Regions from separate parts of the Kluyvera sp. 142486 genome, predicted to be linked through region 3. Evidence: predicted binding sites of a transcription regulator. Region 3 holds the regulator's gene; each other region holds the start of a gene.

Region 1 (5,923 bases), on a different contig from region 3:
CGTGGGGCCGAAGCGCCGCCAGATGCTGCTGAAGTACATGGGCGGGCTGCAAGGTTTGCAGCAGGCAAGCATTGAAGATATTGCGAAAGTGCCAGGAATCTCGGTCGGACTCGCAGAAAAGATCTTCTACTCGTTGAAACATTAGGGGCTCTGTAGCAACATAGGGCTAATATTTACTGACAACAGATAGTTACCTCGCCATGCAATATAATATTCCTACATTGCTCACGTTGTTCCGCGTCGTCCTGATCCCGTTTTTCGTGCTGGCGTTCTACCTGCCGTTCACCTGGGCTCCCTTTGTTTGTGCGCTCATCTTCTTTATCGCAGCGGTAACCGACTGGTTTGATGGCTACCTGGCGCGCCGCTGGAACCAAAGTACCCGTTTCGGTGCCTTCCTCGATCCGGTGGCGGATAAAGTAATGGTAGCGATTGCGATGGTGCTGGTGGCAGAACACTACCACACCTGGTGGGTGACGCTGCCGGCAGCGACTATGATTGCCCGTGAAATTATCATCTCCGCGCTGCGCGAGTGGATGGCGGAGCTGGGTAAACGCAGCAGCGTGGCGGTCTCCTGGATTGGTAAAGTAAAAACCACCGCACAGATGGCTGCGTTGGTCTGGATGCTGTGGCGCCCCAATATCTGGGTTGAGTGGGCCGGTATCGCGTTATTCATGGTTGCGGCGGTGCTGACGTTGTGGTCAATGCTGCAATATTTGAACGCGGCGCGCGGTGATTTGCTTCAAGAGTGATCGTTTCGGCGTAATTTTCAGCAAACGATTCAAAGTTGAGAAAATTACCGTTGACTCACCGCGTCAGATAAGTAGAATGCAACGCATCGAACGGCAGCGCTGATTGCCAGACGATAGCAAAATCAAGTGGTTAGCAAATAAACTTGATAATGCGGGAATAGCTCAGTTGGTAGAGCACGACCTTGCCAAGGTCGGGGTCGCGAGTTCGAGTCTCGTTTCCCGCTCCAAATTAAAAGCATCGGCAATTGCGGGTGTTTAAGCATCAAAGGCGCGTTAGCAAAGCGGTTATGTAGCGGATTGCAAATCCGTCTAGTCCGGTTCGACTCCGGAACGCGCCTCCACTTTTTTCCCTGGCCGGATGGTGGAATCGGTAGACACAAGGGATTTAAAATCCCTCGGCGTTCGCGCTGTGTGGGTTCAAGTCCCACTCCGGCTACCATGGGAAACAAAAGAATAATCAAAGCAATAAGCAGTGTCGTGAAACCACCTACGGGTGGTTTTTTTGTTTTTGTCCTTTCTACTCTCTTTAAATCTATCTCCTTATTTTTACTGTTTATTTCCCCCAGTATTTTTAATTTTGTCTTGTCTGACGCGTTCCTGCTTTGGGGTTTCGAGTAGTATCGATCATGCCAATTGCATTGAGGTACTGACGCTCGAATTGATGCCGCTAAGAGCGCCATTCTGCAGTGTGGATGAGATGGACAAAGTAGGTGTTAGCATGAAAAGGATGGTTAAATGCCAATAACAGAGTTAGATGCCAATTTTATCGAACGGCTTAAAAACATTTCAATTGATAGCGAATCTGAGCCCAACTTTTTTGAACTGGGTGGCTCCGGGTATCTTGAAAATCCAACGTCAGACTTAATCGCGCTTTTTATGGGGGCTCAGAAGACCGTTTCCCCATGGTTGCTCAAAGCATTGTTGTGCAACCTGGATACGACTCTCGATGTTGATGATATTGATTTCACTTCGCTGGAAGTTCAGAGAGAGGCTCAGACCGTTGATGGAAAGTATCTGGATATCCTGATAAAGCATGATGAGTTCATTATCGGCATTGAGCATAAGGTTCGTGCTGATACGTATAACCCTTTCCCAAGCTATGTAAATCTCATTGAGAGCTACGGTGATAACAACCAACGCGTTTATCGATGCATATTGAAGCCCGATAACAACTACGCGAAAGGTGCGGAGGGTTGGCAACTTGTCAATTATTCAGAACTGTTAACAACCGCATTGCAGCGTTTAGGCTGCGAGTTAATGAACAATCCGCTCAGCAAGTGGACTGTCTTCTATCAAGAGTTTTTAAATCATCTTAAAAATTTAAGCGAGACTAGCATGGATAGCGTATCTGACAAGAATGTAGAGTTCGTGACTGAGAACTTCAGCTCATTAATTAAGTCGGTCCAATTGCTTGAGATGTATGAGAGCGCTATGACCGAAGAAGCAAAGCTCGTGGTATCAACAGTTCTGCCAGATGTGAATATATCCGCCAGCATCAATAACTGGAAGGGCTACTATAAAGCCATTCATCTGATGCCTGGATGTTGGGGGCAGGGGAAAACCGGTGTGACCCTGGTTTATCGCCCTTCTCCTAATGAGCAAGGCGAAGCTGAGTTTTACGTCAACGGTTGGATTCACTCTGATAATTACCCAGATATTAATGCGCTCAAAGAAGAAGTGAGGCTTGCGCTAAGCACCGGGAGTTTTATTCCAACGGCCAGCCCAGAAGATTACGACGTCTCAATCACGAGCAAGGGACAGCTTCTTGAGTTGAGTTTCTGGGGTAATACGCACAGTAAAAAGGATGCAATGATTCTTCTGAAAGATATGACTACGTGGGTAGATGAACGCATCAGGGCGTAGCGGCGGTGAGTGTTTAATAACCATCTGAATGCTCATATTTCTTGATTCTCGCGACAATATTGCTTCACAGACAGAAACGGTTGCCCGAAAACGATACTTTGAGGGCAATCATTCAACAGCTTGTTCCTCTGATTCTCCCAACCCAAATTACCTGCAAAATGATACCATCCAGCGATAGTCTGATAATAACGCCACGACGGTGATGCAAAGATGATTGATCCGCATGCAGTAGGGCAGCGTAAAGCATTATGGGATGCTTTCTGTCGCGATCAGAACATAATTGAAAACAGTGCGCCGCTCTTCGATTTAGACCACGAATCTGTCGTGCGGATTCGCCAGATAGGCAAAACCGCATCCAGGAGTATTCTCTCGCGAAGTTTATCGATGGAAGAAAAGGTAATCACCGAGACCAACATCCTTATCGATGATATTTCTAACGCCGGCGAGCAGTTCGACGGACTTATTTATATGATGTTTACCCGCCAGAACGACGATGTCATGCCGCTCTATATCGGTAAAGCGGAGTCAAAAGGGCGCAGTAATCCGGTGTCCGCCAATATTAAAGATATCGCCCGCGTAAAAGACAAATTTGCCCGATGGGGAGATAACTACCAGTACCATATCGGCGATCTGAGCGCTTCTGTGCTGCCGGGACACGATGCTAAATACGTGACCTTAAAGTATCAGCACTGGGCTGAACGTCTGTTTGTTTCATATCCCTCGGAAAGGCCGCAGCTAAAGCAGGATGTTTGGTTCTGGTGCAAAGCGTGGAATAAAAATGATGTCGGTATCTGGCCCGAGTTTGGCCCAACACGATTAACGTTTCTGGAATATCTTTTGATCGGCGTAGCAAGCTCGCTATTCCCTGACGTATTGCTTAACCGTGAAGGGCACAGCCGAAGCTGATTGCCCTATATCATGCCGGGGAGTTATGTACCCAAAAACCGAATCAGGACGCTTAGGCAAATCCCTCAGGTCAAATCCTTCATAAACTCGCTACGAAAGCGTGCAATCGGGTTTTTCTTGCGTGACCAGCCGGGCTGGAAATGCTGCCAGTGCGCATCGCTGGCGGTGGCCAGCAGTTCATAATCGCCGCGCGTATCTCCCCAGGCGCGGAGGTGATAGCGGTTGAGCGGGCCATAAACAGCCTCAAGGCGATTGATTTTATGGATGCATCGGCAGTTATGGCCGACGATCCGGCCCGTCAACACGCCGTCCTTGCTCTCAAGCTCGGTGCCTATCAGCTTAATCCCCAGCTTTTCAGCAAAAGGTCGCAGGACGATCATCGGCGAGGCGGAGCACAGCGTCACTTCGGCGCCGGATGCGCGTTCTGCTGCTACCGCCATCAGCCCGGCCGGGCGCATCAGTTTTTTCCAGGTGCGCTGGCAGTAGGCTTCCGCTTTGTCCTGTACCCATTTTTCGTCGCAACCGGCGAGGAAGGTGGTGATCAGCACTTCCTTAAGCTCATCACGAGTCAGTCGGCGGCGAAAACACTGCAGTGACGGGATAACGAGACGCAGCATTTTGCGGGCGAATTTACGACGACCGAAGGCGAACTTCAGGAAGGGGATGAAGCTGTCGTGCCGGGTCAGGGTACCGTCAAAGTCAAAAACGGACAGGATCTGTTTATCGGCCTCGATTATCGTCATTATTTTTCTCGCGCTGGTATGTATAGATAAAATGTTACCACTAGCCATAGTGGAAGCAAAATATGCCCCGTTTTCTCTGCACGCCGTCAGCGCAACGTATCCCCCTTTGCACCATCACGTAACATAAACCAAGCAATTTGCTACAAAAATGCACAAAGCGTGACTATTGCATTATTTATGTACTTTATTGTTAACGAGATGTGATCCCAGCCGTAATTTCACCGCGCCGAGGCAGAGGCTTGACCCGCGCGCTCTATACTCAAAACTGTCAAATTCCAGGCAAGGGTGCGTAAAGTTGGCAACCATTTTGCTTAATGATTTGGCCTGAAAAGCGTAAGGAAACCTCGCCGTTATCAGCAGGATATTGTCAGGATGTCGTTGTTTGGTGCTCGCGCCAGTCGTTCGGCTTCACACCGTTACGCATAAACCTCTTTGCTAAGGTAGATAATAATGTCGCTGAAATTTATAAAAAGTCCGCTTTCTCTTGTGTTGGCAGGGTGTCTGGTGACGGCGTTTTCCGCCCAGGCCGATATCGTGATTGGCGTGGCAGGGCCGTTTACCGGGCCAAACGCCACCTATGGCGATCAATACTGGCATGGCGCCACCCAGGCGGCAGCGGACATCAACGCTGCCGGTGGGATCAACGGTGAGAAAATTAAGCTGGTGCAGGGGGATGACGCCTGCGAACCTAAACAGGCCGTGTCGGTGGCCAACCGCCTGGTCGATCAGGATAAAGTCCAGGCCGTCGTCGGCCATTTCTGCTCGTCTTCCACCATGCCTGCCTCAGAGGTTTATAACGATGCAGGCGTGCTCGCGATTACCCCTGGTTCCACCAACCCACTCATCACCGAACGCGGGATGAACGATATGTTCCGTATGTGCGGCCGTGATGACCAGCAGGGCGGCGTCGCCAGCGATTTCATCATCGATAAGCTGAAGGCCAAGCGCGTGGTGATCATCCACGATAAAGACACCTACGGTCAGGGGCTGGCGGATGCCACCCGCGCCGCGCTGGCAAAACGTGGCGTCAAGGATGTGATGTACGAAGGTCTGTCACGCGGGGAGAAAGACTTCAACGCCCTGGTGACCAAGATTGGCGCGCAGAAACCGGACGTGGTTTTCTTCGGTGGCTGTCACCCGGAAGCGGGCCCGTTGGTGCGCCAGATGCGTGAGCAGGGCGTGCAGGCGAAATTCTTCTCCGGCGACTGTATCGTCAACGAAGAGATGGTCACCGCTGCGGGCGGGCCACAGTATACCAAGGGCATCTATATGACCTTCGGTAAAGACCCGCGCCTGATCCCGGACGGCAAAGCGGTTATCGAGAAGTTCCGCGCCAACAAGTTTGAGCCAGAAGGCTACACCCTATACTCCTACGCCTCTATTCAGGCGATTGCTGCGGCGTTCAAAGCCACCGGTGGAGCCGACTCCGCGAAAGCCAGCGCCTGGCTGAAAGTGAATCCGGTGGAAACGGTGATGGGCAAAAAAGCCTGGGACAGCAAAGGCGACCTGAAAGTCTCGGATTATGTGGTCTACCAATGGGATGACCAGGGCAAGTACAAGGAAGTCGAGTAACGGGACGGAATCACGCTCAGTGCCGGTATGAATCCATACCGGCGCTCAATAATAGATGACACAACACGAGTGAGCGATGATGGAGACATT
Region 2 (5,923 bases), on a different contig from region 3:
CTCGCCGCCCCACAGCGCGCCGTGTTCGCCCATACCAATACCGTCGAGCGCCATCGCAATCACCTCGCCGCCGTCAAGCGGCCAGTCGTGTTCGGCAAGGCAGGCGGCAATGTGAGCGTGATGATGCAGCACCTGATGCTGCGGCAGCGCCAGTTCCGTCGCCCACTGGGACGAGCGATAGGCCGCGTGGTGATCCGCCACTACCGCCTGCGGCGTAAAGTCATAAATGGACTGCATCAGCGCCAGCGCCTGTCGCCACTGGGCTTCCACACCGTCATCAGTCAGGTCGCCAAAGTGCTGGCTGAGTACCGCCCGGTCGCCGCGCACCAGGCAAAAAGTATTTTTCATATCCGCGCCGAGGCAGAGCATCGGCGGCACATCGCGAAAGCCCGGCGGCAGGGTTAGCGCATCCGGCACGTAGCCGCGCGAACGGCGCAGCATTTCGCCGCTCTGGCGCACCACCGAATCGTCCATGCGCTGCACGATATCGCGGTTGTGCAGCAGGAAACCGTCAGCAATATCGGCCAGATCGCTCAGCGCATCATCGTTGGTCAGCGCCGGCGGTTTACCGCTCAGATTGCCGGAGGTCATCACCAACGGGCGCGCTAGCGCCTGCATCAGCAGATGCTGGAGCGGGTTAGCGGGCAGCATCACGCCAACCTCAGCCAGTTCCGGCGCAATCTCCAGGCAGACCCCGGAAATCAGATGTTTATCCACCAGCACAATCGGTGCGGCGGGGGTTTTCAGCAGCGAGCGCGCGTCAATCGACAGCGCGTCAGCGTTCGCCACCATCACCGCCAGCGGTTTTGCCGGGCGATGTTTGCGCGCACGAAGCATCGCCACCGCCGCAGAATTTCCGGCATCACAGGCCAGATGGAAGCCGCCAATGCCCTTCACCGCCACAATGCCACCGGCGTCAATCATGGCGATAGCGGCGGCCAGCGCCGCCTCTTTTTCCGCGCGTTGATCGTGGCTTTGCCACGTCAGCCACGGCCCGCATTCCACGCAGGCCACCGGCTGAGCGTGGAAACGGCGATCATAAGGATTACGGTACTCCGCCTCGCACGACGAGCAGAGCGGGAACGCCGCCATCACCGTCAGCGGGCGGTCATAGGGCATGGCGTGAATGATGGTAAAGCGCGGCCCGCAGTGGGTGCAGTTGATAAACGGGTAGCGATAGCGCCGCTCCTGCGGGTCGTTCATTTCCGCCAGGCAGGCCGGGCAGGTTGCCGCATCCGGGACAATCTGGGTGCTCATCGCCCCGGCACCGCTCTGGCGAATAGTAAAATCGGTCGGCAGCGTCGGCCACTCAAATGGCTCGACGTGGGTACTATCAATGCGCGCAAGCGACGGGCAGTACTGGTACAGCGCGGCGATAAAGTCCGCTTCGTCACCGTACAGACGCAGCAGTACCCCGGCGCTGTCGTTACAGACATCACCGAGGCAGCCGCGCTGTTTGGCGAGCTGCCAGACGAAGGGGCGGAAGCCCACCCCTTGTACTTTTCCGCAGATGCGGATCTGCACGCCGTTTGCGTTCATCTGATTACCCGTTGAGCGCCGCGTTGAGGCGCGTTTTCATCGACTGATAGCTGTCCAGCGCATAGATCTCGGCCCAGTTCTGATCCTCAATCGCCTCGATTTTCACCGCGCAGTACTTGGTTTCCGGCGTTTTCGAGATAGGGTCGAGGTTATCCTGGGTCAGTTCGTTACAGGCGCCAATCCACCATTGGTAGGTCATATAAACGCTGCCATGGTTGATGCGTTCGCTGACGCTGGCGCGGCTAATCACCTTGCCGCGACGTGAGGAGACCCACACTAACTGCTTATCATGCACGCCAAGCAGGTTGGCATCCTGCGGGTTCATCTGCACAAAGCCAGGCTCATCGGCGAGCGATTGCAGCACCGCACAGTTGCCGGTCATTGAACGACAGGAGTAGTGCCCGACCTCGCGTACGGTGCAGAGCACCAGCGGGAAGTCAGCGTCCGGCGTTTCGGCTGGCGCACGCCACGGTGCCGCGAACAGGTGGCCTTTGCCATCCGGCGTGGCGAACTGATTGCCTCCGTACAGATACGGGGTCCCCGGGTGATCGAGCGTCGGGCAGGGCCACTGCACGTGCCCCATCTCGCCCATTTTTTCGTAGGTCACGCCGTAGAACAGCGGGCACAGCTCGCGCATTTCGTCCCAGATTTGCTGGTTATCGTCGTAGTGCATCGGGTAGCCCATTTCGTTTGCCAGCAGGCTGATAATTTCCCAGTCGCGCTTCACGTTATAGGTCGGTTCGATGGCTTTTTCGAAGCGCTGGAAGCCGCGGTCGGCGCAGGTGAAGACGCCGCCGTGTTCGCCCCATGAGGTGGCGGGCAGCAGCACGTCCGCCTGCTCGGCGGTCTTGGTCATAAAGATGTCCTGCACCACCACAAAGTCGAGCGCTTCAAACCCTTTGCGCACCAGGCCTAAGTCCGCCTCGGTTTGCAGCGGATCTTCGCCCATGATGTAGTAGGCTTTCACCTTCCCTTCGATAGCCAGATGCGGCACCTCGGTAATGCGCACGCCGACTTTGTCGTCCATCAGGCTGGCGTCAATGCCCCAGGCGTTGGCGAACTTCTCGCGCACGGCGGCATCGACCACGTCCTGATAGCCCGGGAACTGGTTGGGCAGCACACCCATGTCGCACGCGCCCTGCACGTTGTTCTGCCCACGCACCGGGCCGACGCCAACGGCTTCGCGCCCGAGATTACCGGTCAGCAGCGCCAGGCTTGCCAGCCCTTTCACCACGTCAACCGCCTGGCCGAACTGGGTCACGCCCATGCCCCACATAATGGTCGCCGACGGCGCGGCCGCGTAGGTGCGCATTGCCTGACGAACCTGCATGGCCGGGATGCCGGTCAGGGATTCCACCGCTTCCGGCGCGTAGTCTTTGACGATTTCACGCAGCTCATCAAGCCCGGTGGTGTAGCGCGAAACGTATTCGTGGTCGTAGAGATCTTCTTCCAGCAGCACGTGGGCGAAGGCATTCACCAGCGCCATATTGCTGCCGTTACGCATTTGCAGATGCTGGTCGGCGATGCGCGCGGTTTCAATACGACGCGGATCGCAGACGATAATTTTGGCCCCTTTGTCTTTCGCTTTAATCACGCGGCGCGCCACGATCGGGTGCGAGTCCGCGCAGTTGTAGCCAAAGACCAGCAGGCAGCGGGAGTTTTCAATATCGCCGATGCTGTTGCTCATCGCGCCGTTACCCAGCACGTCCTGAAGCCCGGCCACCGATGGGCCGTGACAGACGCGCGCGCAGCAGTCGACGTTATTGGTGTGCAGCACGCCACGGGCGAATTTCTGCATCACATAGTTGGTTTCATTGCCGGTGCCGCGCGATGACCCGGTGGTCATAATGGCGCGCGGCCCGAATTTGGCTTTGATATCGCCAAGACGCTTCGCGGTGTAGCGAATCGCCTCATCCCAGCTCACGGGGGTGAACTTGCCGCCTTTTTCATAGCGGATCATCGGCTGCGTTAATCGCGGCGTCAGCAGCTTGGTATCGTTGAGGAAGTCCCAGCCGTAATAGCCCTTCAGGCACAGCTCATTCTGGTTGGTTTTGCCGTCGGCGGCCTCGGCGCGGATAATTTTACCGTTGTCGACAACCAGCTTCAGTTTGCAACCAGCGCCACAGTAAGGGCACACACTCGTGATTTTTTTCATCAGTAACAGACCTGTTAAAAGAGAAATAAGGATGATTAAAGAGAGATAGACGCGGCGCTATCGAGCGCGGCGCGACGACGTTTTTCCGCACTCAGCTGTTCAAGCTTGCTGCGGTCAACGCAAAACAGTGCGTGAGTCGGGCAGGCTTCCATACAGGCCGGGCCGGCTTCGCGGTGGTAGCAGAGGTCACATTTGTTGGCTTCCGCTTTTTCCGCGCGCACTTTAAGGCCCGCGCCGCTGTTACGAACCACCGGGCGCACCACCACTTCCATCGCACCGTAAGGACAGGCCACCACGCAGGTTTTGCAACCAATGCAGCGTTCCTGCATCACGTGGATAAAGCCTTTATCGCGGCTGATAGCACCGTTCGGGCAGACGTTGGCGCACGGCGCATCTTCGCACTGGCGGCAGGCGGTGGCGGTAGAGACATCTACGCCTTTAATAACGTGAATACGGGGCAGGAAAGATTGCGGCGTCAGCGCGGCGCAGTCCTGATCTTCCTGGTGGGAAACCACGCATGCGACTTCGCATGTCCGGCAGCCAATACATTTACTCGCATCAGCAATGATGAAACGGTTCATCAACTTCTCCAGCAATGACAGTGAATTCGCGGGAGAATGCATTATTCGAGCCAACTTTTAGTTAGCTGTTTTTTAAGGGGATTTTATGACGAGTGATGAGAGATAAGCTGTCATCGTCACTAATGACGATGACAGATGACGACGCTAAGCGTGCGGCCCCGGAACGATGGACTCACGCTCAATCAGTTCACCGGGGAAGGTTTGCTGATATTTAAAATCCCCGCCGTCGAGCATGAATATAAGGCGGTGGATAGTCTCTTTAATCATTTCCGTGACCGGTATGCGCACGCTGGAGAGCGACGGAATCATATAAGGTGCCAGCGTAATATCATCAAAACCCAGCACCGAAACCTGCTGCGGCACGTTTATTCCACGTGCATGCAGACGTTTAATCGCCCCGACTGCCATATCGTCATTACTGGCGACCAGCGCGCTAAAATTAGCCTTGCTGTCTAGCAGTGCATCCACCCCGGCGGCACCGGTCGCGGGCGTCCACTTCCCTTGCACAATCAGCTCATTGCGCACAGCAATGCCGTGCTTCGTCAGCGCGTCTTTATAGCCGGACAGGCGTTCAATACCGGTAGGGGAATCCAGCGAGCCGGTAATAAAGGCGATATCGCGATGCCCAAGGCTAATTAACCGCTCCACCGCATTCTGGCTGGCGGATTTTTGATCGCAATAGACACAATGGCTGCTATTTCGCCGCAGCCGACGGTTGATGACTAATATCGGCTGCTGTTGCTGCTGAATAATCTCGTCAATATCGTCGACGCTCAGAAAACGGGGATAAATAATAATGCCGTCACAGCGCAGGTCGAGCAGGTACTGAATGGCATCTCGCTCCTCCTCGGCGCTGTGCTTACCGTCCGCCAGAAGCAGGCGTCGCCCGTGATCTTCGGTCATGCTCGCCGCGTGGAACAGCAGTTCGCTGAAATAGACCCCGTGATAGAGGGTGTTGGTGACCACCAGGCCCAGCGTCTGGGTTTTGTTGGTTGCCAGGTTACGCGCCAGAAGATTAGGCCGATAGCCACTCTCTTCAATGGCCAGAAACACCCGATCTTTCGTCTCCTGACTGACATAACCGTTGCCCGAGAGCACCCGGGATACGGTGGCTTTCGACACGCCTGCCCGTCGCGCCACCTCCAGCATTGTCGTCATAGTCATACCTTTGAGAAATCATTTGCCAGCAGTGTACTTCACCGTTTCGCTATTTTCAGCAACCACCGATCTGCGCGCTTTTTGTCCAGCGCCAGTTCCTGTGATCGGTTTCACGAATTAACCAAAAACAAAAATTAGATCTTGATGTAACAAAATTAACACATGAATATTATGTGGAACCGGTTTCCTATGCAACGTTTCATCACCCCGCCACACCGGGCGATGAGCGATAAGTACCCTACTGATAAAACAGGATTTTCCGATGTCTAAAAACTATGCGGCTCTGGCGCAATCCGTGGTGGGCGCGCTTGGCGGCGTGGAGAACATCTCCGCCGTCACGCACTGCATGACCCGCCTGCGCTTTGTACTGAAAGATGAAACGCAGGTCGACAGCGCCAGCCTTAAAGGCATCAGCGGCGTGCTGGGCGTGGTGCGTAACGACAACCAGTGCCAGGTGATTATCGGCAACACCGTCTCCCAGGCCTATCGT
Region 3 (5,923 bases):
CCTGAACCTGGCCGATAAAGACGACAGCAGCCAGGCCGTCGTTAACGCAAACGATCCAACCTACCAAAGCGAACATACCGATACCGTGGTGTACAGCCCCGAGGGCGCGCTCAGCTACCGGTTAATTGCCGAGCACGTGGAGTATTTTTCCGACCAGGCGTTGTCATGGTTTACCCACCCGTTTTTGACAACCTATGACACCAGCAAGGTGCCGACCTGGTCGATTAAAGCAGATAAAGCCAAACTCACTAATGACCGCATGCTGTATCTCTATGGACACGTTGAAATCAACGCGCTGACAGAAGACGCACAACTGCGTAAGATTACTACGGATAATGCCCAGGTGAACCTGACGACTCAGGACGTTTCCTCTGACGATCTGGTGACGTTATACGGAACAACATTTAATTCCAGCGGCCTGAAAATGCGCGGCAATTTACGCAGCAAAAACGCCGAGCTGATTGAAAAGGTTAGAACCTCTTATGAAATTCAGAACAAACAAACTCAGCCTTAAGCTGGCACTTGCCGGTTCCTTGCTGGCCGCCAGCCTGCCGGCAATGGCGCTTACCGGCGATACCAATCAGCCGATTCATATCGAATCCGATCAGCAGTCGCTGGATATGCAGGGCAACATCGTGACCTTCACCGGTAACGTCGTGGTGACCCAGGGCAGTATCAAAATCAACGCCGATAAGGTCGTCGTGACACGTCCGGCTGACCAGAAAGGCAAAGAAGTCATCGACGGCTACGGTAATCCGGCCACCTTCTACCAGATGCAGGACAACGGCAAGCCGGTAAAAGGCCGCGCCTCGAAAATGCATTATGAGCTGGCAAATGACTTCGTGGTGCTGACCGGCAACGCTTACCTTGAGCAACTGGATAGCAACATCAAAGGCGACAAGATCACTTATCTGGTCAAAGAGCAGAAAATGCAGGCGTTTAGCGACAAAGGTAAACGCGTAACCACCGTGCTGGTTCCATCGCAGCTGCAGGACAAGTCCAAGGACCAGGTTCCGGCACAGAAGAAGAGTAACTAATTCGTTATGGCGACATTAACTGCAAAAAATCTGGCGAAGGCCTACAAAGGCCGCCGCGTGGTGGAAGATGTCAGTCTGACCGTGAATTCCGGTGAGATTGTGGGTCTGCTTGGGCCAAACGGCGCGGGCAAAACCACCACCTTCTACATGGTGGTAGGGATCGTTCCGCGTGATGCCGGCAATATCATCATCGACGATGAAGACATCAGCCTGCTGCCGCTGCACGCCCGCGCGCGTCGCGGTATCGGCTATCTGCCGCAGGAAGCCTCCATCTTCCGTCGTCTGAGCGTCTACGACAACCTGATGGCGGTGCTGCAGATCCGTGACGATCTGAGCAACGAACAGCGTGAAGACCGCGCCAAAGAGTTGATGGAAGAGTTCCACATCGAGCATCTGCGCGACAGCCTTGGCCAGGCGCTTTCCGGCGGTGAACGTCGCCGTGTTGAAATCGCCCGCGCGCTGGCGGCAAACCCGAAATTTATCCTGCTGGATGAACCGTTTGCCGGCGTTGACCCGATTTCCGTTATCGATATTAAACGCATCATTGAACACCTCCGCGACAGCGGCCTTGGCGTGCTGATCACCGACCACAACGTACGTGAAACGCTGGCCGTGTGTGAACGCGCTTATATCGTCAGCCAGGGGCACCTGATTGCCCACGGTACCCCTCAGGAGATCCTACAAGACGAACATGTTAAACGCGTGTATCTTGGGGAAGACTTCAGACTCTGATAGGGTAGTGGTTTACGACGTTAGCGGGAGATATTCGTTCTGAACATGAAGCAAGGTTTGCAATTAAGGCTCAGCCAACAGCTTGCCATGACGCCACAGCTGCAGCAGGCAATCCGTCTGCTGCAACTGTCTACGCTGGAACTTCAGCAGGAACTCCAGCAGGCGCTGGAGAGCAACCCCCTGCTTGAGCAAACCGATCTTCACGAAGAAGTAGAGACTCAGGAAACCGTCGATAACGAAACGCTGGACAGCGTCGATGCGCTGGAAAAGCCCGATATGCCCGAAGAGTTGCCGCTCGACGCCAGCTGGGATGAAATCTACACCGCCGGAACCCCTTCCGGGACCGGCGCTGATTATCAGGACGATGAATTACCGGTTTATCAGGGTGAAACTACCCAGTCGCTTCAGGATTATCTGATGTGGCAGGTTGAGCTGACGCCGTTCACCGATACTGACCGGGCGATTGCCACCTCGATAGTCGACGCGGTGGACGATACCGGCTACCTCACCGTCACGGTGGAAGACATTCTTGAAGGCATTGGCGACGAAGAGGTTGGCCTTGATGAAGTGGAAGCCGTGCTCAAACGGATCCAACGCTTCGATCCGGTCGGCGTCGCCGCCAAAGATCTTCGCGATTGCCTGCTGATCCAACTTTCCCAGTTCTCCCCCACTACGCCGCGTATCGCTGAAGCCCGTTTGATTATCAGCGATCATCTCGATCTGCTCGCCAACCATGATTTCCGTTCGCTGATGCGCGTCACGCGACTGAAAGAGGACGTGTTGAAAGAGGCGGTAGATCTGATTCAGTCACTGGATCCGCGCCCGGGTCAATCGATCCAGACCGGCGAACCGGAGTATGTGATCCCCGACGTACTGGTGCGCAAAGTGAGCGATCGCTGGGTCGTTGAGCTGAACGCCGACAGCATTCCGCGTCTGCAGATCAACCAACACTACGCGGGAATGTGCAACAACGCCCGTAACGACGCCGACAGCCAGTTTATCCGCAGCAACCTGCAGGACGCAAAATGGCTGATTAAGAGCCTTGAGAGCCGTAACGATACGCTGCTGCGGGTCAGCCGCTGCATCGTTGAACAGCAGCAGGCCTTTTTCGATCTCGGCGAAGAGTATATGAAACCGATGGTACTGGCGGATATCGCCCAGACCGTCGAGATGCACGAGTCCACGATTTCGCGTGTTACCACGCAAAAGTATTTGCATAGCCCACGAGGCATTTTCGAGCTTAAGTATTTCTTCTCCAGTCACGTGAGTACCGAGGGCGGCGGCGAAGCCTCTTCCACGGCGATTCGCGCGCTGGTTAAGAAATTAATTGCCGCGGAGAACCCCGCAAAACCACTGAGCGACAGTAAACTGACCACCATGCTCTCTGAACAGGGTATCATGGTGGCACGGCGTACCGTTGCAAAGTACCGAGAGTCTTTATCCATTCCGCCGTCTAACCAGCGTAAACAGCTGGTTTGACACAACTGATAAGGAAGACACTATGCAACTCAACATCACTGGACACAACGTCGAAATTACCGATGCGATGCGCGAATTTGTGAATACGAAATTCGTTAAGCTCGAACAGTATTTCGAGAGGATCAATCAGGTCTACATTGTGTTGAAGGTGGAGAAATTGACGCACATCTCGGATGCAACGTTGCATGTTAACGGGGGCGAACTTCATGCTAGCGCGGAAGGCAAGGATATGTACGCCGCCATCGACGGTTTGATCGACAAACTGGCGAGACAGTTAAACAAGCATAAAGACAAACTAAAACAACATTGATTGTCCGAGCAGTCGCCCGATATGCCCGCATACCGGGCGATGCTTAGGTGAAATTATGACAAATAACGATTCGGCTCTTCAACTGAGCAATGTCCTTAACCAGGAATGTACCCGCAGTGCTGTGCACTGTCAGAGTAAAAAGCGTGCGCTGGAAATCATCAGCGAGCTGGCGGCAAAACAGCTGAGCCTGCCTCCGCAGGTGGTCTTTGAAGCTATTTTGACCCGCGAGAAGATGGGCAGTACCGGTATTGGTAACGGTATCGCTATTCCTCACGGCAAGCTGGAAGAAGATACGCTGCGCGCGGTTGGTGTGTTTGTGCAGTTGGAAACCCCGATCGCCTTTGATGCTATCGACAATCAGCCCGTCGATTTACTCTTTGCGCTCCTGGTGCCGGCAGACCAGACCAAAACCCATCTGCACACGCTGTCCCTGGTGGCAAAACGTCTGGCGGATAAAACCATTTGCCGTCGTCTGCGCGCCGCGCAGAGCGACGAAGAGCTGTATCAAATCATCACCGATACGGAAACTCACGATGATGCATAGTGGACATCACATCGTACTGAGGAGAAACGGTACATGGTACTGATGATCGTCAGCGGCCGCTCAGGCTCGGGAAAATCGGTCGCCTTGCGCGCGCTGGAAGATATGGGCTTTTACTGCGTCGATAACCTGCCGGTCGTGCTGCTGCCAGAACTGGCAAAAACGCTCGCCGACCGGGAAATATCGGCCGCCGTCAGCATCGACGTGCGTAACATGCCCGAATCACCGGAAATCTTTGAGCGGGCCATGGAAAACCTGCCGGATAACTTCTCCCCGCAACTGTTGTTCCTTGATGCCGATCGCAACACCCTGATTCGCCGCTACAGCGACACCCGCCGCCTACACCCCCTCTCCAGTAAGAATCTGTCGCTGGAAAGCGCCATTGATGAAGAGAGTAACCTGCTGGAGCCGCTGCGCTCTCGCGCCGACCTTATCGTCGATACCTCCGAGATGTCGGTTCACGAACTGGCGGAAATGCTGCGTACTCGCCTGCTGGGCAAACGCGAGCGTGAGCTGACGATGGTGTTCGAGTCCTTCGGCTTCAAGCACGGCATTCCGATTGACGCCGACTACGTCTTCGACGTCCGTTTCCTGCCGAACCCACACTGGGATCCTAAGCTGCGTCCAATGACCGGCCTGGACAAACCGGTAGCCGCGTTCCTTGACAGGCACACGGAAGTTCACAACTTTATCTATCAAACACGCAGCTATCTTGAGCTATGGTTACCTATGCTGGAAACCAATAACCGTAGCTATCTGACCGTGGCGATTGGTTGTACCGGCGGTAAACACCGTTCGGTCTACGTTGCCGAACAGCTGGCTGACTACTTCCGCTCGCGCGGCAAGAACGTGCAGTCTCGTCATCGGACGCTGGAAAAACGCAAATCATGACCGTAAAGCAGACCGTTGAGATAACCAATAAGCTGGGCATGCACGCCCGCCCGGCGATGAAGCTGTTTGAGTTGATGCAAAATTTCGACGCTGAGGTTCTACTGCGTAACGATGAAGGGACCGAAGCGGAGGCGAATAGCGTGATTGCGCTGCTGATGCTGGACTCTGCCAAAGGCCGTCAGATTGAGGTCGAGGCCACCGGGCCGCAGGAAGAAGAGGCGCTGGCCGCGGTGATTGCGCTGTTTAACGCCGGGTTTGACGAAGACTAGTCTCGTAGGCCGGATAAGGCGTTTACGCCGCCATCCGGCAATACCGCGGTGCCTTACAATGCCTGATGGCGCTACGCTTATCAGGCCTACAAAATTCACCGCAGCCTGCGGCTAATACAGCTTATTCTCCCGCATAAACCCTTCACCGCCCAGCTGACGCATCTGGCGTAAAATCCACGCCTGACGGCTGCGCACATACCCTGACGGCGCACTGGCTTTAAAACGGATCGGGTTAGGCAACACCGCGGCTAGCAGCGCGGCTTCCGCCATCGTCAGCTTGCTCGCAGGCTTATGGAAATAGCGTTGAGACGCTGCTTCCACGCCAAAAATACCGTCGCCGAATTCGGCAATATTCAGATAGACGGTCAGAATACGCTTCTTACTCCAGACCGTCTCCATACCCAGCGTCAGACCGGCTTCCAGTCCTTTACGTACCCAGCTGCGCCCGTCCCACAAAAACAGGTTCTTCGCCGTCTGCTGCGACAACGTGGAGGCACCGCGAATCCGGTTTTCATTACGCTCGTTATGCGCCAGCGCTTTCTCTATCGCCGAGACATCAAAACCCCAATGATCCGGGAATTTCTGATCCTCAGCGGCGATCACCGCCAGCCCCATAAACGGTGAGATAGCGTCCATGCTAACCCAATCAGAGTGCGCCACGTAG
Region 4 (5,923 bases), on a different contig from region 3:
CAGGCCGGTGGCGGCCACCACCGCATCAACCTCGACGTGGCGGTCGCGGTCAAAGGTGGCGCGAATGCCGGTGGCGGTCTGCTCCAGCGACTGCAGTTGAGATTTCAGCAGCAGATGAATGCCCATGTCGGTCAGGCGATGCTGCAACCGGCTGCTCACTTCCGGCGGCATCAGCGAGGCCAGCACGCTGGCGGAGTTATCCACCACGGTGACGGCTTTTCCGGCGCGACTAAAGTCCATCGCCAGCTCGCTGCCAATCAGGCCGCCGCCGATAATCAGTACGCGTCGGGCGTCGCGCAGCGTACTCTGCGCGGCCCCGAACTCCTGCTGGCTGTTGAGGGTCAGCATCAGTTCTTTGCCCGGTACCGGCGGCACGATGGTTGACGCGCCCGTTGCCAGCACCAGCTTGTCGTACTGCCACTCATGATTCTGGCTTTTCACCACATGCGCGTTGGCGTCGATGCCTGTCACCCAGGTCTGCGGGAACAGATTCAGGTTGTACTGCTCGGCGAACTCGCCTGCGGTTTGCAGGGTGAGGTCGGCGGCGGTTTGCCCCCGGCTCACCACATGGCTTAAGTCCGGTTTGTTGTACTCGTCGATGCTGTCGGCGGCGATGAGCGTCAGTTTGACGCCCGCGTCGAGCTTACGAATATTCTTCACCAGCTGGCGAGCCGCAAAGCCCGAGCCGATGATCACGATGCCATGATTCATTTTGCCTCCGTCGCCATCACGTCAAAGACATCTTTCCCTAATGAACATTCCGGGCACAGGAAGTTGTCCGGGACTTCGCTCCACGGGGTACCTGGCTGGACGTCCTGATTTGGTTCGCCTTTTGCCGGGTCGTAAACCCACTGGCACACGCTGCACTGCATGCTTGGGCCAAGGTCGGCGGCGGCAGCGGCGGCACAGGCGCAGGCTTCTTTCACCGCGTCTGCTTTAGCCGTGGCTTCTGGCAGCGGAGCCAGCGCCCACTGACGGGCAATTTCACGGCCGTGCTGGCGGCAGACTTCCAGCGCGTCGATATCCGGGCGCCATTTGGCTTTCAGGCTCAGAGACATTTCAAAGCCGGCATCCTGCAAACGGGTAGACAGACGGTCAACCGCGCCGCCGCTCCAGCCGTGAGAACCAAAGGCGCTGGCGCGTTTGTTGCGGAAGCGCAGGCCGGTCATCTCTTCCACCAGACCGGCAATTTTCGGCATCATCACGTTGTTCATGGTTGAAGTTCCAACCAGCACGCCTTTAGAACGGAAGACATTGGTCAGAATTTCGTTTTTATCGCTGCGGGCGACGTTGAAGATTTTCACCGCTACGTTCGGGTCAACTTCGTTGATCCCCTGGGCAATGGCATCCGCCATCATGCGGGTGTTATTGGACATGGTGTCGTAGAAGATAGTGATACGGTCTTCCTGATAGTCCGCCGCCCATTTCAGATACAGTTCGACGATCTGGGTTGGGTTTTCACGCCATACCACACCGTGGGAGGTGGCAATCATATCAACCGGCAGGTTAAAGCCGAGGATCTCGGTGATTTTTGGCGTCACCAGACGGCTGAACGGGGTCAGGATGTTGGCGTAGTAGCGCTGGCACTGTTCGAACAGTTCGGTCTGGTCAACTTCGTCGTTGAACAGGCGTTCGTCACAGTAGTGCTGGCCGAAGGCATCGTTACTGAACAGCACCGCGTCGCCGGTCATGTAGGTCATCATGCTGTCAGGCCAGTGCAGCATCGGGGTTTCAACGAAGATCAGCTGTTTGCCGTTACCGATGTCCAGGCTATCACCGGTTTTCACCACGTGGAAGTTCCACTCTGGGTGATGGTGGTGGCCGTTGATGGAGTCAATGGCGTTGGCGGTGCAGTAGATTGGGGTATCCGGAATCTGCGACATCAGCTCGGTCAGCGCACCGGCGTGGTCTTCTTCAGCGTGGTTAATGATGATGTAGTCGATATCGGCCAGGTCGATTTCGCCGCGCAGGTTCTGCACGAATTCACGGCTGAATTTATGGTCGACGGTATCAATCAGGACGTTTTTCTCTTCACGGATAAGGTAGCTGTTGTAGCTGCTGCCGCGCAGCGTTTTGTATTCGGTACCGTGGAAATCACGCACTTCCCAATCGCGTTGACCAACCCAATGAATGTTATTTTTAACCAGAATAGACATAGCAACCTCAATTAATTCAGCGTTTTTTCAAAAAAGATGTATTACTAATTGCAGGTTGCGTGCCAACTTTTTAATTAATTGATTTTATTGATTTAATTAATTTATACTCCTTTATCGTTAGTCAAAATGACTATGCTTAATATTGTCAATATGACATCATGCATTGTCAAAATGACTGTAAGAGGTACGCCATGAGCTTTTCCGTTGATGTGCTGGCGGGCATCGCCATTGAACTCCAGCGCGGCGTCGGCCATCAGGACCGATTCCAGCGTCTGATCACCACGCTTCGCCAGGTGCTGGAGTGCGATGCCTCGGCGCTGCTGCGCTACGACGCGCGGCAATTTATTCCGCTGGCGATTGATGGGCTGGCGAAAGACGTGCTCGGCAGGCGTTTTACCCTCGAAGGGCACCCGCGCCTTGAAGCCATTGCCCGCGCGGGTGACGTGGTGCGTTTCCCGGCGGATAGCGATTTGCCCGATCCGTACGATGGTCTGATCCCCGGCCAGGAGAGCCTGAAGGTCCACGCCTGTATCGGGCTGCCGCTGTTTGCTGGGCAGAACCTGATTGGCGCATTGACCCTCGACGGCATGTCGCCGGACCAGTTCGATGTGTTCAGCGATGAAGAGCTGCGGCTGATTGCCGCGCTGGCGGCGGGGGCGCTTAGCAACGCGCTGCTGATTGAGCAGCTTGAAAGCCAGAATATGCTGCCGGGCGCGCCGACCGACTTCGAGCAGGTGAAAGAGACGCAGATGATTGGCCTGTCGCCGGGCATGGCGCAGCTGAAAAAAGAGATTGAGATCGTTGCCGCTTCCGACCTGAACGTGCTGATAAGCGGTGAAACCGGCACCGGGAAAGAGCTGGTGGCAAAAGCGATTCATGAGGGCTCGCCGCGCGCGGTCAGCCCTCTGGTGTACCTGAACTGCGCTGCGCTGCCGGAGAGCGTGGCCGAGAGTGAGCTGTTTGGGCACGTCAAAGGGGCGTTTACCGGCGCTATCAGCAACCGCAGCGGCAAGTTTGAAATGGCCGACAACGGCACGCTGTTCTTAGATGAAATTGGTGAGCTGTCGCTGGCGCTGCAGGCCAAGCTGCTGCGCGTGTTGCAGTATGGCGATATCCAGCGCGTGGGGGATGACCGCAGCCTGCGCGTCGATGTGCGGGTGCTGGCCGCCACCAACCGCGACCTGCGCGAAGAGGTGCTGGCGGGTAACTTCCGCGCCGACCTGTTCCATCGCCTGAGCGTGTTCCCGCTTTCCGTGCCGCCGCTGCGCGAACGTGGGGACGACGTGGTGCTGCTGGCAGGCTACTTCTGCGAGCAGTGTCGGCTGCGGCTTGGATTGTCGCGAGTCATATTAAGCAGCGGCGCGCGGGCGCATCTTCAAAGCTACGGCTGGCCGGGTAACGTGCGCGAGCTGGAACATGCGGTACACCGTGCGGTAGTGCTGGCACGGGCAACCACGCGCAGTAACGGCGAGGTGGTGCTGGAGGCGAAGCACTTTGCGTTTCAGGAAGGTACGCCGACAGCGGCGGTGGTGGAGACGGCGGCGACCCCTGTGGCGGCAGTTAACAATCTGCGCGACGCCACCGAGCATTTTCAGCGGCAGATGATTCGTCAGGCACTGGAAACGCATCATCACAACTGGGCGGCAAGCGCCCGGGCGCTGGAGACAGACGTCGCCAACCTGCACCGGTTGGCGAAGCGTCTGGGGCTGAAGGATTAAAGGATCCCGGCCTGGTAGAAGTTTTGTAGGTTAATTGCGCCGACCAGTCGGTGGTTGTCATCGACAACCGGGGCGGCGCTGATTTTCTGCTTCATCAGCTGTTCTTTGGCGTCGACGGCGCGGGCCTGAGCGTGCAGGGTCACGCCGCCCTTGGTCATCGCGTCGTTAACGCAATCAGCCAGCGAACCGCCGCTCACCAGCCAGCGACGCAGATCGCCATCGGTGAACACGCCCTGAACCTGCTTTTGTTCGTTGCAGACCGCCACCATTCCCATACCGGTGCGGCTGAGTTCCAGCATCGCATCCATTACGCTTGTGTGAACGGTGACCTGAGGGACATCGCTCTCTTGACGCATCAGGTGGTGAACGCGGTTGAGCAGGCGAGCGCCCAGCGCGCCAGCCGGGTGGGAGCGGGCAAAATCTTCTTCGTTAAAGCCGCGCGCCTGCATCACGGCAATCGCCAGCGCATCGCCCATCATCAGCGTGTTGACGGTGCTGGAGGTTGGCGCAAGATGCATCGGGCAGGCTTCACGTTCAACGGAAATATCGAGCACGGCATCGGCCGCCTGCGCCAGCGCAGAGTTGGCTTTGCCGGTCATTGCCAGCAGCACCACGGATTTTTCTTTCAGGCGCGGAATAATGTAGTCGAGCTCTTTGGCGCTGCCGGAGTAGGAGATAAATAGCATCACGTCGCGGCTTTCCACCATGCCCAGGTCGCCGTGCAGCGCTTCCGCTGGGTGGACGAAGAACGCTGGAGTGCCGGTGCTGGCAAAGGTGGCTGCCAGCTTTTTGCCGATATGGCCGGATTTGCCCATCCCGGAAACAATCAATTTTCCTTTGCAGTTCAGAATGGCGTTGGCGGCCTGAACAAAGGTCTCGTCAAGACGGTCGGGTAGGCGGCTTGCTTCCTGCAGTTCCAGTAACAGGGCCTTACGCCCGGCCTCTAACAAAAAATCACTCATTGCTCTCTCCGGTTATGATCACTTCAATCCCTTTGTCTTCCAGCGCTTGACGAAACGCCGGGTCGATTCCCGCGTCGGTAATCAGCTTGTCGACGCTCTCCAGACTGCACACCACGTTAGGACTTTTTCGTCCGAATTTTGACGAGTCCGCCATCAGAATCACTTCGCGCGCGGCGTTGCACATCGCTTTACTGACGGTATAGACCTCGTTAAAGGTAGTCACCCCGGCGTTCAGATCGATGCCGTCGGTGCCCATAAAGAGTTTATCAAAGCTGAAATGCTCAAAGGCATTTTCCGCCAGTTGCCCGTGGAACGAGGCGGATTTTTTGCGGAAGGTGCCGCCAGGCATCAGGATGGTCTGCTCGTTGTCCAGCTCCGACAGCGCGTTAACGATGTGCAGACTGTTGGTCATGACGGTGATGTTGCGAAAGCGGGCGAGCATGGGAACCATCTGTAACACGGTGCTTCCCGCATCCAGAATGATGGAGTCACCGTCGTGGATAAAGGCAACAGCGGCCTCTGCGATGCGCTCTTTTTGGTGGGTGTTGATGAGCGTTTTGTGATCGATAGGCGGGTCGGATTCGTCTTTGTTTAACACCACGCCGCCGTAAGTTCGAATGACGGTTCCCGCGTTTTCCAGAATGACCAGATCCTTGCGAATAGTGGTTCCCGTGGTGTCAAAGTACTGGGCCAACTCTTCAACCGAGCATTTTCCCTGTTTTTGCAGGTGCTCAAGAATAGCGGCCTGACGCTGACGAGGTTTCATAGGCGTGATTACCCTGGCATAAATTTGCGAAATGATAATTTCGCAAGCTATTAGCATTCACAACGAAATTACCCATGTTTCAGTTTAAGCGCCAATGATAGTGCATTCTGCGATAGGGGATCATGGGGAAAGATCACATCAGGTTGTAATTCATCACGATGTTTTCCTTTCAACCCGGCAATTTTCCCCGGCCTGGCGAATACGGTGACCCCTTTCATAAACAGCGAATCGACAACGTGGAGACGTTCATCCAGCGCGACAGCGACCACCACGCGCGGCTTAAAGCGCCCGCCGGAGCGCCCTACGCCAACTCGACCCTGC

The links. The regulator sigma-54, encoded in region 3, starts transcription at its own class of promoters, with help from an activator protein. The targets are predictions, from matches to a motif close to GTTGGCACANNTTTCGCTNT.
Region 1: the regulator sigma-54 is predicted to act here: its motif matches at 4,556-4,575, upstream of ACLGE8_RS13740 (branched-chain amino acid ABC transporter substrate-binding protein).
Region 2: the regulator sigma-54 is predicted to act here: its motif matches at 4,311-4,330, upstream of hydN (electron transport protein HydN).
Region 4: the regulator sigma-54 is predicted to act here: its motif matches at 2,204-2,223, upstream of norV (anaerobic nitric oxide reductase flavorubredoxin).

What each region holds. Positions count from the first base shown of each region.
Region 1 covers NZ_JBKHUI010000011.1:102,006-107,928, forward strand. Annotated here, with positions in the region: gene uvrC (excinuclease ABC subunit UvrC) at 1-145, shown strand, start outside; gene pgsA (CDP-diacylglycerol--glycerol-3-phosphate 3-phosphatidyltransferase) at 201-749, shown strand; tRNA gene ACLGE8_RS13710 (tRNA-Gly) at 901-976, shown strand; tRNA gene ACLGE8_RS13715 (tRNA-Cys) at 1,017-1,090, shown strand; tRNA gene ACLGE8_RS13720 (tRNA-Leu) at 1,102-1,188, shown strand; gene ACLGE8_RS13725 (PD-(D/E)XK nuclease family protein) at 1,485-2,612, shown strand; gene ACLGE8_RS13730 (hypothetical protein) at 2,823-3,518, shown strand; gene ACLGE8_RS13735 (HAD family hydrolase) at 3,584-4,261, opposite strand; gene ACLGE8_RS13740 (branched-chain amino acid ABC transporter substrate-binding protein) at 4,712-5,833, shown strand; gene ACLGE8_RS13745 (ABC transporter permease subunit) at 5,913-5,923, shown strand, end outside.
Region 2 covers NZ_JBKHUI010000016.1:91,393-97,315, forward strand. Annotated here, with positions in the region: gene hypF (carbamoyltransferase HypF) at 1-1,539, opposite strand, end outside; gene fdhF (formate dehydrogenase subunit alpha) at 1,544-3,694, opposite strand; gene hydN (electron transport protein HydN) at 3,730-4,275, opposite strand; gene ACLGE8_RS17500 (LacI family DNA-binding transcriptional regulator) at 4,420-5,433, opposite strand; gene ascF (PTS cellobiose/arbutin/salicin transporter subunit IIBC) at 5,696-5,923, shown strand, end outside.
Region 3 covers NZ_JBKHUI010000006.1:151,416-157,338, forward strand. Annotated here, with positions in the region: gene lptC (LPS export ABC transporter periplasmic protein LptC) at 1-514, shown strand, start outside; gene lptA (lipopolysaccharide ABC transporter substrate-binding protein LptA) at 483-1,037, shown strand; gene lptB (LPS export ABC transporter ATP-binding protein) at 1,044-1,769, shown strand; gene rpoN (RNA polymerase factor sigma-54) at 1,815-3,248, shown strand; gene hpf (ribosome hibernation promoting factor) at 3,271-3,558, shown strand; gene ptsN (PTS IIA-like nitrogen regulatory protein PtsN) at 3,614-4,102, shown strand; gene rapZ (RNase adapter RapZ) at 4,136-4,990, shown strand; gene npr (PTS phosphocarrier protein NPr) at 4,987-5,259, shown strand; gene mtgA (monofunctional biosynthetic peptidoglycan transglycosylase) at 5,371-5,923, opposite strand, start outside.
Region 4 covers NZ_JBKHUI010000016.1:83,110-89,032, reverse strand. Annotated here, with positions in the region: gene norW (NADH:flavorubredoxin reductase NorW) at 1-711, opposite strand, end outside; gene norV (anaerobic nitric oxide reductase flavorubredoxin) at 708-2,156, opposite strand; gene norR (nitric oxide reductase transcriptional regulator NorR) at 2,348-3,874, shown strand; gene gutQ (arabinose-5-phosphate isomerase GutQ) at 3,871-4,836, opposite strand; gene srlR (glucitol operon DNA-binding transcriptional repressor SrlR) at 4,829-5,602, opposite strand; gene gutM (transcriptional regulator GutM) at 5,671-5,923, opposite strand, start outside.